DNA from 3 places in the Brenneria roseae subsp. americana genome. Region 2 is predicted to be linked to each of the others. Evidence: predicted binding sites of a transcription regulator. Region 2 holds the regulator's gene; each other region holds the start of a gene.
What was found. Region 2 encodes PurR, which represses purine synthesis genes. Its sites were predicted from a motif close to CANGCAAACGTTTGCNTG; they were not measured.
Positions count from the first base shown of each region.

Region 1 (6,374 bases), on a different contig from region 2:
TTTCCAACACCATCAGCAAGAACGCGTACTCCAGCGCAATATCCTCATAATGTTTAAAACGCCCAGATTTGCCACCGTGTCCGGCATCCATATCGGTATACATCAATAACAATCGATTATCCGTCTTCATGTCACGCAGTTTGGCTACCCATTTCGCGGGTTCCCAGTATTGGACTTGCGAGTCATGCAGCCCGGTGGTCACCAGCATGTGAGGATAATCCTGCGCCGTAACGCCATCGTAAGGGCTATATTGTCGGATATAGTCATAGTAGGTACGGTCATGAGGGTTGCCCCATTCGTCATATTCCCCCGTCGTTAACGGAATGGAATCATCCAGCATGGTTGTCAGGATATCCACAAACGGCACCTGAGCGACCACTCCTTTAAACAGATCCGGAGCCAGATTGACCACCGCTCCCATTAATAATCCACCGGCACTACCGCCCATCGCGAACATATTTTGACGATCGCCATAGCCTTTCTCGATCAACGCCTGAGAAATATCGATGAAATCATTAAATGAGTTCATTTTATTCAGCAATCGTCCATCGTCGTACCACGTCTGACCCAACTCGCCACCGCCGCGAATATGCGTCAACGCAAAAACAAATCCCCTATCCAGTAGACTTAACCGACTGACGCTAAAATCGGGATCCATGCTGCTGCCATACGCGCCGTAGCCGTATACCAGTATCGGATTCTGCCCCGGTTTAAAATGTTCCCGGTGGTAGACCAGCGATACGGGAATTTCTACGCCGTCACGCGCTTTGATCCACAGGCGCTCACTCTGGTAGTCTGCCGGCGTAAAATTTTTCACTTCGGCTTGCTTCAACAACTGCTGCTGTCCGGTATCCATATTCAGTTCATACAGCGAACTCGGCGTCGTCATCGATGCATAGCCGTAACGCAGCAAGGCGGTTTCCGGGGACGGGTTATAGGATAGCCACGTGACATAGCTGGCATCATTGAAAGTAATCGCTTTCTCTTCCTGCGTTTGCCAGTGGATCTGGCGCAGGCTGGTCAGACCCCGTTCCCTTTCCTCAACCACCAGCCAGTCACGGAAAAGTTCAAATCCCTCCAACACGCGATGCTTACGTGGAGCAATCAACGTCTCCAGCTCACTTTCATCGGGTTTCTGCGAACGATAGAGACCAAAATTCTTGCCTTCCCGGTTGGAACGCAGATAAAACGAGTTCTGATAGTGATCTACCCCATATTCATGATCTTTACGACGCGGGATGAATACCTGCGGCACCGACGCCGTATCCACCGCGTCAATCAATCGTACTTCCGTCGTCGTTGTGCTGCTCAGGTAGATGGTGATATAGCGCTCAGAAGTGGTTTTTCCCAAACTGACGTAATAGGTATCATCCAGCTCTTCGTACACCAGTTCATCATCCGCCGGATCGCTGCCTAGATGGTGCCGATAAACCTGATAAGGCAATAAGGTCTGCGGATGCTTGCGCACGTAATAGATGACGGTCGAATCGGCAGACCATTCAGCACCAGCAGAGACCTTTTCAATCACATCTGGCAGCCATTCCCCACTCGTCAGATCGCGGAAACGAATGTCATATTGCCGACGGGAGAGGAAATCCTCTGACAGTACCAGAAGCTGGTTATTCGGGCTGACTTCCAGCGCCCCCAGGCTGTAAAAATCGTGGTTCTCCGCTCGCTGATTACCATCCAGCAACGTTTCCCATTCGTCAGTTATCTGTTCAGGCTGACGCAGATAGATGGCATATTCTTTGCCCGGTTCATAACGGCTCTGGTAGCGATAACCATTGCGAACATAAGGTACCGACATGTCCTCAGACGGTATCCGTTTGACCATTTCGTCATACAACGCTTGCTGAAGGTCGTGGTAAGGCGCCATCACATCGTCACAATAACGGTTTTCCTGCCGCAGATAATTCAGTACCTGCGGATCGCTCCGCTGGTCATCACGCAGCCAGTAATAGTTATCAACTCGAGTATCGCCATGAGTGGTCAACGGATGGGGTCTTTTTTCTGCTTGCGGTGCACTCATTACGTTCGGATCCCCTTTATTTTGAATAATAACCAGTGTTGAAAAAGCTGATTGCAGAGTGGCACGATTCTCCGACGATGCCAAGCGGGGCCGCTAAAGCCTTGCTGACTTTGTAGCCGGACGTATTGCGCACTTATCGCCTGTGGTGCGCACGCAAACGTTTTCGTTTATACTGCGCCCATTTTTATGACGGGCGTCCTGCCCGTCACCTTATAGACCGTCGCAAGCGACGTTGAAAATCGCTCCCGACGACTTTTCACAACCCGATCAGGTAGACGTTATGTTAACAATTGGAACGGCCCTGCGTACCGATGCTACACGCGTGATGTTGCTCGGTTCCGGCGAGTTAGGCAAAGAAGTGGCGATTGAGTGTCAACGCCTGGGTATTGAAGTTATTGCCGTTGATCGCTACGCCGATGCGCCTGCAATGCAGATCGCGCATCGCAGCCATGTCATTAACATGCTGGACGGTGAAGCGTTAAAAGCCCTGGTTGAAGCGGAGCGTCCGGATTACATCGTGCCGGAGATTGAAGCCATCGCCACCGATATGCTGGTGACGCTGGAGCAGCAGGGTCACCATGTGGTTCCGTGCGCAGAGGCCACCCGCCTGACGATGAATAGAGAAGGTATTCGCCGTCTGGCTGCGGAAAAGCTGGGTGTGCCGACCTCCACCTACCGTTTTGCGGATAGTGAAGCGAGTTTCCAGCAGGCCGTGTCTGAGATTGGCTATCCCTGTATTGTTAAACCGGTGATGAGTTCCTCCGGCAAAGGACAAAGCCTGATCCGTGAACCGCAGCAATTGAAACAGGCCTGGCAATATGCGCAGCAAGGTGGCCGGGCTGGCGGCGGACGGGTTATCGTTGAAGGGCTGGTCAAGTTCGATTTCGAGATCACGCTGCTGACCATCCATGCCGTTGACGGTATTCATTTCTGCGCGCCAATTGGTCACCGTCAGGAAGACGGCGACTATCGTGAATCCTGGCAACCGCAGCAGATGAGCAAACTGGCGCAGGAGCGAGCGCAGGCGATTGCCAGTCAGGTCGTCAAAGCGCTCGGCGGTTACGGCTTGTTCGGCGTTGAACTGTTCGTTTGTGGCGATGATGTGATTTTCAGTGAAGTATCCCCTCGCCCTCACGATACCGGCATGGTCACGATGATCTCTCAGGATCTGTCTGAGTTCGCTTTACATGTACGCGCGTTTCTGGGATTACCGATTGGCGCGATTCGGCAATATGGCGCAGCCGCTTCTGCCGTGATCCTATCGGAACTGGATAGCCGGAATGTTCGCTATCAGGGACTGGAAAATGCCTTGCTGCCTCACACGCAGATCCGTCTGTTTGGCAAACCGGACATCAGCGGAAAGCGCCGCATGGGCGTTGCGCTGGCAACGGCGGAAACGACGGACGACGCGGTGATATTAGCGAAAAAAGCCGCCGCGGCGGTCAAGATCAATGGCTAAGAAATAGCGACAACACAAAAAAGCCACCCGTCTCTGGGTGGCTTTTGCCAATCTGCAAAGCTGAATTACGCTTTCGCGCCTTCAACCGCCTCACGAGCCAGTTCAGTGATACGTGCGTAGTCGCCGCTTTCCAGCGCATCATTCGGTACCAACCAGGAACCGCCGACGCACAGTACGCTTTTCAGCGCCAAATAATCGCGGTAGTTCTTCGGCGTAATGCCACCAGTCGGGCAGAAACGGATATGCGCGAATGGGCCACCGATAGCCTGTAGCGCTTTCACACCACCATTAGCTTCAGCCGGGAAAAATTTGAACTCACGCAAACCATAATCCATACCCAGCATCAGTTCAGAAACCGTGCTGATACCGGGGATCAACGGAATAGTGCCTTCGGTAGCCGCTTTCAGCAACGGCTCGGTCAGCCCCGGGCTAATGGCGAATTGAGCACCCGCTTCGATGACAGCAGCCAGTTGCTGAGGGTTGGTTACCGTACCTGCGCCAACGATAGCGTCAGGCACTTCTTTTGCAATAACGCGAATCGCTTCTATGGCGCAGTCGGTACGCAATGTCAGTTCCAGAACGCGAACGCCGCCCGCGACCAACGCTTTTGCCATAGGAACCGCGTGCTCCAATTTGTTTACCACAATCACAGGAACAACAGGGCCCGCTGTCAAAATCTGTTCCGCGCTCGTTTTCCAGTTTTTCATCAAAAGTTATCTCCAGTCATGCCCGCAGGCATCATTAATTATATAGCGCGCCCCTGCCACAGGGATCTGCATTGACTGCAGATGTCCGACCGCACCGTTAGCCATACATTAAAAACTGCAACTACCCAATACACGGCGGCCAATAACAGGACGCCACAACATCCTTTATACCCGCCCTATTCCACTGTTGTGCGTTGGCAGCCAGACGCTGCCGCACGCCATATTTTGAAGCCGGTCGGGTATCTTTAATTAGTGATTATTCAAACTCGTTCCAGGAACGTCCGTCGCGGGTAATCATCGCAACGGAAGCTACCGGCCCCCAGCTTCCCGCCTGATAAGGCTTCGGCGCGTCATTATCCATTGACCAGGCATCCATGATTGAATCCACCCATTTCCAGGCTTCTTCCACTTCATCACGGCGCACAAACAGAGCCTGAATACCGCGCATGGTTTCCAGCAACAGGCGTTCATACGCATCCGCCAGATGTTGCTGATTGAACGTTTCAGAGAAGCTCAGGTCCAGTTTTACCGTTTGCAGACGGTGTTTGTGTTCCAGCCCCGGGATCTTATTAAGAATCTGAATTTCAACGCCTTCATCCGGCTGCAAACGAATAATCAGCTTATTCTGCGGCAGTTGCTGGTAGGAATCACGAAACAGATTCAGCGCTGGATTTTTGAAATACACGACAACTTCAGAACATTTCGTCGGCAGACGTTTACCGGTACGCAGGTAGAACGGCACACCAGACCAGCGCCAGTCATCGATATCAACGCGAATCGCCACAAAGGTTTCGGTGCTGCTGGTTTTATTCGCGCCCTCTTCTTCCAGATAACCCGGCACTTTATGCCCCTGAACGAAGCCAGCGGTATATTGTCCGCGCACCGTCGTTTCATGCACGTTGGAACGATCGATACGGCGCAGTGAACGCAATACCTTCACTTTTTCATCGCGGATACGATCGGTCGTCAAATCAGACGGCGGCGACATGGCAATCATGGTCAGAATCTGCAACAAGTGATTCTGAATCATATCGCGCATCTGACCGGCCTGATCAAAATAGCCCCAGCGTCCTTCGATCCCCACTTCTTCCGCTACGGTAATCTGCACGTGATCAATCGTACGGTTATCCCAGTTCGCGGAAAACAGAGAGTTGGCAAAACGCAGCGCCAGCAGGTTCAATACCGTTTCTTTACCCAAATAATGGTCAATACGGTAGACCTGACACTCATTGAAGTACTCTGCAACCTGATCGTTAATAACGCGAGAGGACGCTAAATCGGTCCCCAACGGTTTTTCCATCACCACGCGCGCGGGTTCATTGTTTAACCCGGCAGTACCCAGACCACGGCAAATCGCGCCAAAGGTGCTGGGCGGCATGGCGAAATAGTTAATGGTGGTACGATTCTTCTGGTCGAGCATCTTGCCCAACCGGCTAAAGTTCTTCGTATCTTCAACATCAAGATTGCAGAAACTCAACCGGCCGCTCAATGTTTCCCACAACGCCTCGTCAATGGGTTCTTTCATAAACGTTTCCAGCGCCTCTCGCACCACGCCGGTATACGCTTCTTTATCCCACTCTGCTCGGCCCACGCCGATAATCCGGGTTTCCGGGTGGATATGGCCCGCTTTTTCCAACTGATACAGGGAAGGCAGCAATTTACGGCGCGCCAGATCGCCCTTGGCACCGAAAATAACCAGGTCGCATGCCTGGGCTGTTGAAGTTACCGCCATGTTCATCTCCTCGTTGCAGGATGCTGTAATTTTATTACAGCAGTAATGTACTCTTTTTGACTATAGCCAGTAAACCGTAACAAAAACTCAAAATCCGAGGTAAGCCAGGTAGAGTCCATAAAAAGCCGGCCTGTTATTCTGGCTAAAATGCCTGTTGCATATGCCCAAAAGAGAAACTTTTTATCGTTTCTGACAGCGGATTACTTTTCTGAAAGTTAGACACAAGTCATGTTCTGGTAAAAAAAGCGCTCAACTTCACGTTTTTTCCCCTGCCAACCGTTACAGGGTCGTAGTATATTTTCACGAAATTCGCATCGGTTGCGCCTTTGATTGAAATTGGAAAAAACTTATATGGCTTTTGTTATATGAACATGCTGGAAAAAATTCAGAGTCGTTTGGAACTTTTAAGCAAGTCAGAAAGAAAGGTTGCCGAAGCTATCCTGAGCA
Region 1 is NZ_QDKJ01000010.1:65,765-72,138, reverse strand. It holds gene B4923_RS13710 (S9 family peptidase) at 1-2,029, opposite strand, end outside; gene purT (formate-dependent phosphoribosylglycinamide formyltransferase) at 2,310-3,488, shown strand; gene B4923_RS13700 (bifunctional 4-hydroxy-2-oxoglutarate aldolase/2-dehydro-3-deoxy-phosphogluconate aldolase) at 3,554-4,195, opposite strand; gene zwf (glucose-6-phosphate dehydrogenase) at 4,452-5,927, opposite strand; gene B4923_RS13690 (MurR/RpiR family transcriptional regulator) at 6,293-6,374, shown strand, end outside.
Region 1: the regulator PurR is predicted to act here: its motif matches at 2,180-2,197, upstream of purT (formate-dependent phosphoribosylglycinamide formyltransferase).

Region 2 (6,374 bases):
CCGATCGAACTCACCGGCAAGGTCGCGATAATCCTGCAACAGAATGGTGACGTCCAGATCCTGGCAGCGCTGCTGCGCCAGTTTCTGCTGTTCGCGAGAAATCGTCACGCCGCATACGGATACGCCATAACGGCGTGCGGCAAACTCCGCTAACCCGCCCCAGCCGCAGCCGATATCCAGCAGTGTCATTCCCGGTCTGAGCTGTAGCTTCTCACAGATCATCTCCAGTTTGTCTTCCTGCGCCTGCTCCAGCGTTTCGGCTTTTTTCCAGTAAGCGCAGGAATACTGCATGTAGGGATCGAGCATCAGTGAAAACAGGTCGTTTCCCAAATCATAATGTTCTTTGCCGACAATCCACGCCCGCCTTTTCGATTGCAGGTTCATCAGGCGGGATACGGCAATGCGCAGGATATCTTTCAGATGGCGCGGCAGCTTCTCATCCAGTCTGGCGTGCAAAACGCGGTGGAAAAACATATCCAGCCGTTCACACTCCCACCAGCCATCCATATAACTTTCACCCAGTCCTAATGAGCCTTCACGCAATACGCGTTTAAAGAAATCCGGGTTTTTCACGGCGATATCAAACGGACGGGAACCATTAATTTTGATATCGGCCATACTCAGCATTTCATGCACAATATGGAACCAGGACAGGTTATGGCTATCCAGTTCCTCTATATACGATGAACTCATAACTTCTCCCTACCTTGCTGTTAATCATGCGCAGCAAGGAAAACATAGACAATTTTTACCCGTAGTCGATATCGGTGGAATTTTCCCATCGTCTAGTCTCTGAATGGTCAGAGGAAAATGCAGAAGAAAAGCAAAAGCCGGTACGCAAAAAATACGTAGGGGCACTCATCCTTAAGGTCAATCCGTGCCGTCCGCTGGTACGCAAAATTTAAGGATAGTGAAGAAAAACAAAAAATTCAGTTTATGTAATAACCGCATTTAGTTTATGACTGCTTCAGCCGGGGGACAAGTATAAATTGGCTGAAGCAGTATCAGAGAGCACGCGATAGCCGCGTGGCATAAGAAAGTCGTCTGTTATCAGGAATAGCGGCGATAATCGCGGAAAGGACCATCCGCCACGGAACGGCGTTCAATCAGCGTCGGGTAGACTTCGATAACCTGCGCATCTTCGCGTTTGCTGGTGATACGGTCCAGCAACATAGCGAACGCGGATTGTCCCAGACGTTCTTTGGGCTGATGAATGGTGGTGAGCGCCGGAGTGAAAAAGCGGGCATGGCGGACGTTATCGTAGCCAATGACTGAAATATCCTGTGGAACACGCAGTCCCAACTCATCGGCCGCACAAATCGCGCCCATCGCCATGATATCGCCGCCGCAGAAAACGGCGGTTGGTCGGTGTTTCTGTGACAGAATCTGGTGCATGGCCTTATAGCCGGATTCCGGCTCGAAATCGCCTTGTACGATCCACTCATCGCGTACTTTGATGTCCGCTTCGTTCAAGGCTTTCAAAAAGCCCAGGTAGCGGCCGCTCCCGGTGTTACGTTCCTGAATGCCGGGAATCGCACCAATATCCCGGTGACCGCGTTCGATCAGATACCGGCCTGCCATATAGCCGCCTTCAAAGGCGTTATCGATAATGGTATCGGTAAAATCGCTGTGCGCCTGTCCCCAGTCCATGACCACCATCGGAATGCTGCGGTAGTCTTTCAACATGGCGAGTAAGTCTGGCGGATACTCCGCACACATGACCAGTAAGCCGTCCACGCGTTTTTGAGCCAGCATGGAAAGGTAGGCTCGCTGTTTGTCGATGTTGTTGTGCGAGTTACATAAGATCAGCGTGTAGCCTTTCGCGTAGCAGCTGTTTTCAACGGCTTCGATAATCTCGGCAAAGTAGGGTGCTTCACTTGATGTTGCCAACAGCCCGATGGATTTGGTGTGGTTGACTTTTAGACTGCGGGCGACGGCGCTGGGTGAATAATGTAACTCTTTAATCGCCGCCCTCACGGCAGCTTTGGTCTCTTCGGCGACGAAACGTGTTTTATTAATCACGTGCGATACGGTTGTGGTCGAAACGCCAGCACGTTTTGCCACATCTTTGATCGTTGCCATCTAAAAATGACTCCTGGACTTACCTGTTACAGTCGTAAGTATATTGTTAATCGTTTGCCTGCGCGTAAAGTTCTTCTCCCTGGCGAAAAAACAGGATGTCAGAAGGAGAATGCCGAATGTTATACCTGAGGGGACAAGGTTGACGTTTTTCGACCAGGACGCAGCGCTATCATAAACAGCGGATTTTGTCCGATTTGCCACGAAAGTGGAAGCGGTAATTTATACTATTAGTGCGGCATTGGTACGAGATTTTTCATTTAAATTATGGAAGAATCAAAACAACCATATAATTTGTAGTTTTAAACCACCGTCCGGTTTTGAATCCCAAATGATGGTCGCGCATTTATTCTCATAATTTGGTGCCATACAAAAGGAGAGACTTATGGATACAGACCTGAAGATGTCATTACTGACAACGGCTGGCGCGCTGGCGATGATTATCGTATTCAGTTTTGTCGCGGTACTGAACTGATTGGCGCCCGGCCTCCCGTTTGTTTAGTCAATCCATCCGTTCAGACCGGTTATTGCACTTAAACCGTGTCTGAACGGGTGACAGTCCGGGGTACGGTATTTGCTCCGGGGGCGAGTTAAAAAGGCGTAAAACTAGCGAATCGTTTGTGGCGTAACAACTCTGCGCGCGCCGACGTAGTGATCCTGCCAATAATCTTCACTTAGCTTACTGATGCGTATATCCGATCCTGTACGTGGCGACTGAATGAATTTGCCATTCCCCAGATAAACTCCAACGTGATCCGCAGCACCGCGATTATTGATACGGAAGAAAACCAAATCGCCGCTTTCCAGTTCGTTTTTCTTGATAGGGGCGGCATCCCGCAAGTGGTACATTTCGTTAGCGGTGCGGGGAATCTGAATTTTAACTACGTCTTTATAGGCGTAATAGACCAGTCCACTACAGTCAAAACCGGTAAAAGGAGAGGTGCCTCCCCAGTGATACGGTTTTCCTACCTGACTCATCAACTTATTCATCGCGGTTAATTTGGCATGCTGGTAACGTTTTTTATGGGTGGCGCTCAAGGCCAGTCCTTTATCCAGCTTCTCTTTTTTACCCGTTTCCGCTTTGTCTTTCAGACCTGATTTACGTTTGGAATGGGTGGAAGCCAGTTTCACCTTACTGTCGGTGTTTGACTTTTTGCGCTCTTTTTTGACCGGCGCCGGCGTGGCATTTTGGGTTTTTGACGAGGATTTTTCCGATAAATGCTTTGCCGTGCTCGTTGTTGTCTGGGGGGTAGCGTTTCCGGTATTGGCGGCATCCGGCTTTTTGCTTTTTATTGGCGTTGGTGCTTTTTTGTCGCTTTTCGTCGGCTTGCTTTTCTTGTGGTCGCCTTCAATGACACGCGTCATGCTGGTTTTACGCGGCGCTGAATCGGGGGCATTGGGAGTAGCCTGAGCCAGGTTCAGGAATAGATTACTGAAGAACAATATAAAAAGCGTAATAAATAAGCGCATGATAAAAATGACCGAATATAATCCTTAAATCGCTCAATCAACCCGCACAGTATTCCCGAAAACGGCAGGATAAAAAAGTGGGAATGACTGCTTTATTCATACAGAATAGTGAAAAAACGTTAACAATTGTTTTTTCGGTGGATTTATCATCGTTTTCTGCTTCAGATTTCATCAGCGCGATGTATCTCTGCGAGCCTCGCAATCAATGACAGCCGTGTCGGTTGCCTCAATTCTGACCAGGGCGGATCTGGTATTTGGCGATTCAGACTGAAGCCTGAAATCTGCTGAGTCGTGCGGCGAAAATAAAACCCTACAAAAAATGGCGTTTTTTTGTGGCTATGGCCCTCGGTACAATATAATTGAGTAGATAGCGCTGTAATGGCACATCTGACAGAAGCTCGTGGTTAATGCATATGATGTTAGCCATCCTATAAGGTTTAAGGAAGCAAGAGAATGACGACGACAACAATTGAAAAAATTCAGCGTCAGATCGCTGAAAACCCGATTCTACTGTATATGAAAGGTTCACCTAAGTTGCCGAGCTGCGGCTTCTCCGCTCAGGCAGTACAGGCGTTGTCAGCTTGTGGCGAACGTTTTGCCTATGTCGATATTTTACAGAATCCGGATATTCGCGCTGAGTTGCCCAACTACGCCAACTGGCCGACTTTTCCGCAACTGTGGGTTGATGGTGAACTGGTCGGCGGTTGCGACATCGTGATTGAAATGTATCAGCGCGGCGAGTTACAGCAGCTGATTAAAGAAACCGCTGAAAAACACAAGTCCCAACCGGAAGATCAGGCATAATTAAACTACCACGGGTGCATCACGCACCCGTTACTTTTTATGGCGGGCGTCCTGCTCGCCACCCTTCGGGGCGTCGCCAGCGACGTTGAAAAATGCGCCTGCGTTTTTTGCTTAACTTGCCTCAGACTCGGTTTCTGACGAGTCCTCATTCAGAGCAACAGGCCATCCTCCCAGACGTTTCCAGCGATTCACCAACTCGCAAAACAGCAGTGCGGTCTGATTGGTATCATAGAGCGCTGAATGGGCCTGGCTTGAGTCAAACGCGATACCGGCGGTAAGACAGGCTTTCGCCAGGACCGTCTGTCCCAGCACCAATCCGCTCAGTGCCGCGGTATCAAAGGTGGCGAAAGGGTGGAAAGGGTTGCGCTTCAGGCTACAGCGCTCGGCCGCGGCCATCATAAAACTATGATCGAATGTTGCATTGTGTGCGACGATAATCGCCCGGTTACAGCCTTGATCTTTTATCCCTTTACGGACCATTTTGAAAATTTCATGCAAAGCTTCATATTCGCTGACCGCACCGCGTAAGGGGTTGGAGGGATCGATGCCATTAAAAGCCAGCGCGGCGGGTTCCAGAATAGCGCCTTCAAAAGGTTCTACATGGAAATGCAACGTTTCATCCGGCTGTAACCAACCATCCGTGTCCATTTTTAATGTTACCGCAGCGATTTCCAGTAATGCATCGGTTTTAGCATTAAATCCGGCAGTTTCAACATCAATCACTACCGGATAAAACCCACGGAAACGACCGTTCAGGGCGTTCAGGTCATTTTTATCAGCCATTAGTCTCTTATCTTTAGCAAAATGCAGCGCGCATTATGGCAAATTTTGGCGAGAGATGCAGTATACCCTGCTTATTTGACGCGGCAACGGCGGGTAATATGCGGCAAGGAAGGCAGGTGTCAGTCGGACACCTGCGGTTATCTTCGTGGGTTAGCGACCAATGCCCTGACCGGAGTGGGAATTTTCAATCAGTTCGATTTTGTAGCCATCCGGATCTTCAACAAAGGCAATAATCGTGGTGCCGCCTTTTACCGGACCTGCTTCACGGGTGACATTGCCGCCAGCCTGACGAATGCGCTCGCACGTTGCGGCGACATCATCGACGCCGAGTGCAACGTGACCAAAGGCACTCCCCAGATCGTAGCTATCAACGCCCCAATTGTAGGTTAATTCAATGACCGCCCCTTCGCTTTCTTCGGTATAACCGACAAAAGCCAGCGTATATTTGTATTCGGTATTTTCACTGGTGCGCAGCAGGCGCATACCCAGAACCTTGGTGTAAAAATCGATAGAGCGTTGTAAATCGCCAACACGCAGCATGGTATGAAGTAAGCGCATAATTTCCTCGATTGGCTACTGTAGTTAACCGCAACATGGCGGATAGGAAAGTCGACAGAAAGGAAGTATAGCGTTGCCGGTATGCTGAGTCCAAATCATTGGCAGGAAAGGTATCGGCAGTTGATACCGGGCCATTTCAGACTTCATGGCGCAGACCAGGCGTGGGATATTCAACCGGCCATACAACGGGTTTTATGCCGTTATTGAGTAGCCGAACGCGTTAAAAAGGGGAGAACAAACGATGGGAAAGGGCGTTCAGGCGCTATCGCCGTGAAGAAAAATCGTCAGAAATAACAATGCTTACCTAATTATTTTTATGGTTACCGATAGTGGGGACTTGCCAGAGGGAGAGAACAAGGCTTCAATAAATAGAGTTGTAGAAGGAGGTTCGGTGCCAGAGCAACTTGAACTTTTTGTCGTCCCCAATCCTTGTCGTGGCGTTTGTCAGTCTGATGAGCGCGGGTATTGTCGCGGTTGCTTTCGTAGCCGCAACGAACGGTTTAGCTGGGGCCAAATGAGTGATGTGCAAAAACAGGACGTGTTGCGTCTTTGCCGGCAGAGAATGAAACGTCTGCAACGTACAGAGAAAGTTGTATTACCAGTAGAACCGCAGCAGCAATCTTTATTTTAAATTGCCAGCTAACGTTCACTTAATAAAATAAGTTCGAGATCATTTTTAA
Region 2 is NZ_QDKJ01000003.1:17,947-24,320, reverse strand. It holds gene cfa (cyclopropane fatty acyl phospholipid synthase) at 1-693, opposite strand, end outside; gene purR (HTH-type transcriptional repressor PurR) at 1,051-2,082, opposite strand; gene cydH (cytochrome bd-I oxidase subunit CydH) at 2,465-2,554, shown strand; gene B4923_RS04025 (C40 family peptidase) at 2,686-3,549, opposite strand; gene B4923_RS04020 (Grx4 family monothiol glutaredoxin) at 4,003-4,353, shown strand; gene rnt (ribonuclease T) at 4,465-5,136, opposite strand; gene gloA (lactoylglutathione lyase) at 5,287-5,694, opposite strand; gene B4923_RS04005 (DUF1289 domain-containing protein) at 6,086-6,325, shown strand.

Region 3 (6,374 bases), on a different contig from region 2:
TCCTTCATCAGTTCACGCAGCAGCGCCTCGCCCTCCTGGCGTTTCCCCTGATCCAGCATCACCGACGCTCGCCAATAACGCCATTCGTCTTTCTGCAAAACATCCGCAGGCAAACGCGCCATCCAGTTGATCAATCCCCGGCGATCGCCGGCCCCCAGCGCCATCCGCACGCGACGTTCAATCAAAGTTGTCGACGTACTGCGTTGTACCACGCCGTCCCGCCAAAGCGCCTGCTCGGGCGTGGCGTCATTTCCCATCAATCGCCAGGCAATGATTTCTTCCATTTCCTGACGCTCGGACGAACTCATTTTTTGCAGACGAACAATCACCGGCAACATTGAGCGGGCGTTCTCGACGTCCTGACGCGCCACGCGACTGAATGCCGATAACGTGACTTTGCGGGTGAAATCCGTTGGTCCAATGGCGCGGGCAAAGCTTTCCAGCGTATTCGGTTCATTCTGTAACTTCATCAATGCATCACTGATCGTCTTGTAATCAGCAGGTAATTGTTTAGCCAGATAATTTACCAGCCCGGTGCTGCCTTCAGCCATTGCCAGACGAATGCGCTCCAGCGTCGTCAGCGGAGTTTGTTCCCCCGCCGCTTGCCAGACAGAAAATAGTTTGTCACAGACGGAAGGCAAAGAACGCCCGGTCAGCCAGATATCGCGAGTTGCTTCCCATACGCCCTGACGCTGCCCCGTCGTCCATTGGGCATAATAGAAGTTACAGCGCGCGCTGACCGGCTTGGGCGGCTGCGGGCTGAACGCCAATAATCCCTGCCAATCCTGTCGGCGGGCCAGCTCGTTGACAAAGCTGGTATTCAGATTACGCGCTGGCGGTAAAGTCGGGTGTGTGGCAACGAATTGCCTGACCTGAGCGGCGCTGACCTGGGTCAGGTCTTGTGTTAGTGAACGATATTCAAGATAGGGATATAGTGGGTAGTTGCGTAGCGTCGGCATCAGTTGAGCGACAGTATCCAACTGGTTGCTATCCCATGCCTGTTTAACCTGTTGATAGCGCTGACGTTGTTCATCCAGAGAATCCGCCAGCACATGTCCCGAAACCCCTGCCAGACATACTGCCGCAATAGCGTACCGCCAATAACCCGCTTTAACCATAACCTGCGCTACCCTCATTCGTTATCGATTCTGCTGCCGATACCTTCCACTATACAGGCATCATCAAACCGTGCCGGTCAAAACGCCTGTACTATCATTTTCATCCGGCACGGCCCCATCAAGTGTGGCACATCATGCCATACAACGATACGCCAATCGGGAGAGACAGACTGAACCAACCATGCCTTTTTGCCGCCAGGTCTGTTCACTTCGCATCCTGACAACCGCAAATCGCCGGATAGCTGGGATCAGACACCGAAACCAGCTACACTCCGTTATCAGCATTACCGATCCGCCGAAGATGGTTTTATCGCCATCCGTATGGTCGCTATCTTCGGCAATAAGCCCCAACATGGCCACCACGGCGTGGCACAGAAACAATGATATCAATTACAATTTATCGATAACAATTATCGATAACAACACAGACAGAAAGAGGCGAAGTCGCAACGTGGCTCAATATGTTTATACCATGCATCGCGTCGGTAAAGTCGTTCCGCCGAAGCGTCATATTCTGAAAAACATCTCCCTCAGTTTCTTCCCTGGCGCCAAGATTGGCGTATTGGGCCTGAACGGAGCCGGTAAATCTACGCTGCTGCGCATTATGGCTGGCATTGATAAGGACATTGAAGGCGAAGCACGCCCGCAACCCGGTATTAAAATTGGCTATCTGCCGCAGGAACCGCAGCTGAACCCGGAACACACCGTTCGTGAATCGGTTGAAGAAGCCGTTTCTGAGGTGGTTACCGCGTTGAAACGTCTGGACGAAGTGTACGCGCTGTACGCCGAGCCCGATGCGGATTTCGACAAGCTGGCCGCCGAGCAGGGCAAACTGGAAGAGATCATCCAGGCCCATGACGGCCATAACCTGAACAACCAACTGGAACGGGCGGCAGATGCCCTGCGGCTGCCGGAGTGGGATGCGAAAATCGCCACCCTTTCCGGTGGTGAACGTCGCCGCGTCGCGCTGTGCCGCCTGCTGCTGGAAAAACCGGACATGCTGCTGCTCGATGAACCGACCAACCACCTGGATGCGGAATCCGTGGCCTGGCTGGAACGTTTCCTGCACGACTTCGAAGGTACCGTGGTAGCCATCACCCATGACCGTTACTTCCTTGATAACGTCGCGGGCTGGATTCTGGAGCTGGACCGCGGCGAAGGTATTCCATGGGAAGGCAACTACTCTTCCTGGCTGGAACAGAAAGATCAGCGTCTGGCTCAGGAAGCGTCTCAGGAAGCGGCACGCCGTAAATCTATTGAGAAAGAGCTGGAGTGGGTGCGCCAGGGGGCCAAAGGTCGTCAGTCTAAAGGTAAGGCGCGTCTGGCTCGCTTCGAGGAACTGAATAATACGGAATACCAGAAACGTAACGAAACCAACGAACTGTTTATTCCACCCGGTGCCCGTCTTGGCGACAAGGTGATTGAAGTCACCAACCTGAGTAAATCCTATGGCGAACGTCAGCTGATCGACAGTCTGTCGTTCTCCGTGCCTAAAGGAGCGATTGTCGGGATCATCGGCCCGAACGGCGCGGGTAAATCAACGCTGTTCCGCATGATGTCAGGTCAGGAACAGCCGGATAGTGGCAGCATAGAGCTGGGCGAAACGGTGAAACTGGCGTCAGTGGATCAGTTCCGCGATGCGATGGACAACAGCAAAACCGTGTGGGAAGAAGTTTCCGGCGGGCAGGATATCATGCGTATCGGCAACACCGAAATGCCAAGCCGCGCCTATGTGGGCCGTTTCAACTTCAAAGGCGTTGATCAGGGCAAGCGCGTCGGCGAGCTGTCCGGTGGTGAACGTGGCCGTCTGCATCTGGCGAAACTGTTACAGGTTGGCGGCAACGTCCTGCTGCTTGACGAACCCACCAACGATCTGGATATAGAAACTCTGCGTGCGTTGGAAAACGCCCTGTTGGAGTTCCCAGGCTGCGCCATGGTTATCTCGCACGACCGCTGGTTCCTGGACCGTATCGCGACCCACATTCTGGATTATCAGGATGAAGGAAAGGTGGAATTCTTCGAAGGTAACTTCACCGAATATGAAGAGTACAAGAAACGGACTCTCGGCGCTGACGCACTAGAACCACACCGCATCAAATACAAAAAAATGGCCAAGTAATATCATGCAAAATGGCCCGCACAAGCGGGCCATTTTATGTCTAACGAAATCCCATATCCGATTGGACCACGACGGTTCCCAATAAAACCAGCCCCTTTTCAGGAGCCGGATAATACCGCCAATCAGTACAGCAGACGGGCACGAATAGTACCGGGGATCGCCTTCATCAGTTGCAACGCGGTATGCGCGCCGTCGGTCTCAACGTCAATAACCACATAACCAATTTCGGGCGTCGTTTGCAGATACTGGGCCGCAATGTTGATACCCTGTTCGGCAAAAATCTGGTTAAGCTGCGTCAAAACGCCCGGGCGATTTTCATGGATGTGCAGCAGCCGGCTGGCACGTTCACCATGCACGGGCAGTGAAACTTCAGGGAAGTTGACTGCGGACAGCGTAGAGCCGTTATCCGAGTATTTAGCCAGCTTACCGGCCACTTCACCACCGATGTTTTCCTGCGCTTCCTGCGTTGAACCACCGATATGCGGGGTCAGCAGCACATTATCAAACTCACACAGCGGCGACAGGAACGGATCGCTGTTTGTCGCAGGCTCTTGTGGGAAGACGTCAATCGCCGCCCCGGAAAGATGTTTGCTGCCCAGCGCATCGCACAAGGCTGGAATGTCCACCACCGTACCGCGTGACGCATTAATAAAAATAGCACCCGGCTTCATCAGCGAAAATTCTTCGGCGCTCATCATATTCTGGGTGCTCTCGGTTTCCGGCACATGCAGACTGACGACATCACTCATATTCAGCAGATCGGAAAGGTGGCGAACCTGCTGCGCATTGCCAAGCGGCAATTTACTTTCAATATCATAAAAATAAACGTGCATCCCCAGCCCTTCGGCCAGAATGCCCAATTGGATACCGATATGACCGTAACCAATGATGCCCAGCTTCTTGCCACGCGCTTCGAAGGAGCCAACAGCCAATTTATTCCAGACACCACGGTGTGCTTTCGCATTCGCTGCCGGAATACCGCGCAGCAGCAACAACATTTCACCGAGTACCATTTCCGCAACGGAACGGGTATTGGAAAAAGGTGCGTTGAATACCGGAATGCCGCGTTTCGTCGCAGCCGATAGTTCAACCTGGTTAGTTCCGATACAGAAACAGCCAACCGCAATCAGTTTTTCAGCGGCAGCGAAAATTTCTTCTGTCAGATGGGTACGCGAGCGGATACCAATAAAATGCGCATCGCGAATGGATGCTTTCAGGGATTCCGAATCCAGTGCCCCTTTATGGTATTCAATATTGGTGTAACCAGCTGCACGCAGGTTCTCCAGCGCGCTCTGATGCACACCTTCCACTAACAGAAATTTAATTTTATCTTTTTCCAGTGATACCTTTGCCATTTCCCGACCTTATTTTTCAGACTTCAGATGCGACAGTTTGTTAAACAGCCCCTGTCAACATAACAAAAATTACGCAGTCAGCAATACAAACGATTGCCTTGCTGGTATAGCAAGCGCGAGGCGACGAAAAGATTTCTGGCGAAAAATATTGCCAAAGATGCGCATTGCCATATCGACAATACACAAAATAAGAAAAAGTGATATTAAGTACCAAAAATGAGCCGTTAAATAAATTTTTTTTTATAAAAAAAATTTCAGGCACGAGGAGGGCACCCGCGCCCGAAATCATCAACGACTCATTTCAACACGGTTTTTACGCCGTCGGCGGTGCCAATCAAGGCGACGTCAGCGCCACGATTGGCAAACAGTCCGACGGTCACCACTCCCGCAATGCCATTAATATGATTTTCCACAGCGACGGCATCCATGATGTTCAGATTGTGAACATCCAGAATAATGTTGCCATTATCCGTCACCACACCCTGACGGTATTCCGGCTGTGCGCCCATTTTCGCCAGTTCCCGGGCAACATAAGCTCTGGCCATCGGGATCACTTCAACCGGCAGTGGGAATCTGCCCAACACATCCACCTGTTTTGAAGCATCGACAATACAGACAAACTTACGGGAAATTGCCGCAATGATTTTTTCACGGGTGAGCGCCGCGCCCCCGCCTTTAATCATTTGCATATGCCCGTTAATCTCATCCGCGCCGTCCACATACACATCCAGTGAATCAACATCGTTGCAGTCAAAAACCGGAATACCCAGGCTTTTAAGCTTTGCCGTTGAAGCATCGGAGCTGGATACCGCACCATTAATCTGGTGCTTTATCGAACCCAGCGCATCAATAAAATGGGCTGCGGTAGAGCCAGTCCCCACACCGACAATCGTATCGGGACGAACATAATCCAGTGCCGCCCACCCTACCGCTTTTTTCAGTTCATCTTGTGTCATAGTCTGTCTGCTTTAGGTCCGTAAATACAAAAAACATGTGCGTATTATAGAACATGCCTTTGGCTAAATAGCGCAAATTTGTCTCCTGTTCATTATTTCACGGATAGCCGCCGCATTCATAAACAGAAAACCAGGAAATAAGATTTCTGCATGGTATAGCGGCAAAATGTGGCATAGTGAAAAAAACAGACTTCATTCAGAGGAATGCTTACTTTAATGAAACGCCCGGACTATCGAACGCTTCAGGCTCTGGATGCCGTAATACGTGAGCGGGGTTTTGAACGCGCCGCACAGAAATTATGCATTACTCAATCCGCCGTATCACAGCGTATTAAACAGTTGGAAAACCTGTTCGGTCAGCCACTGCTCGTCAGGACGATTCCGCCACGGCCAACCGAACAGGGCCAGAAGTTACTGGCGTTGTTACATCAGGTTGAACTGTTGGAAGAAGAATGGCTGGGCGATGAAACCAGTAACGACATTCCGTTACTTTTGTCGTTGGCGGTCAATGCCGACAGCCTTGCCACCTGGCTTCTGCCCGCGCTGCAACCCGTTTTGGTTGATTCCCCCATTCGTCTGAATCTGCAAGTGGAGGATGAAACGCGAACGCAGGAAAGGCTGCGCCGTGGTGAAGTGGTCGGCGCCGTGAGTATCCAACCACAGCCGCTGCCAAGTTGTCTGGTAGATAAACTGGGCGCGCTGGATTATCTGTTTGTCGCATCACCTGCGTTTGCAGCCCGCTATTTCCCGAACGGCGTCACGCGTTCGGCGCTGCTGCGCGCACCGGCAGTCGCGTTCGATCACCTTGATGACATGCATCAGGCTT
Region 3 is NZ_QDKJ01000001.1:108,532-114,905, reverse strand. It holds gene sltY (murein transglycosylase) at 1-1,118, opposite strand, end outside; gene B4923_RS20760 (hypothetical protein) at 1,251-1,508, opposite strand; gene ettA (energy-dependent translational throttle protein EttA) at 1,570-3,237, shown strand; gene serA (phosphoglycerate dehydrogenase) at 3,360-4,592, opposite strand; gene rpiA (ribose-5-phosphate isomerase RpiA) at 4,889-5,548, opposite strand; gene B4923_RS00480 (LysR family transcriptional regulator ArgP) at 5,765-6,374, shown strand, end outside.
Region 3: the regulator PurR is predicted to act here: its motif matches at 4,675-4,692, upstream of serA (phosphoglycerate dehydrogenase).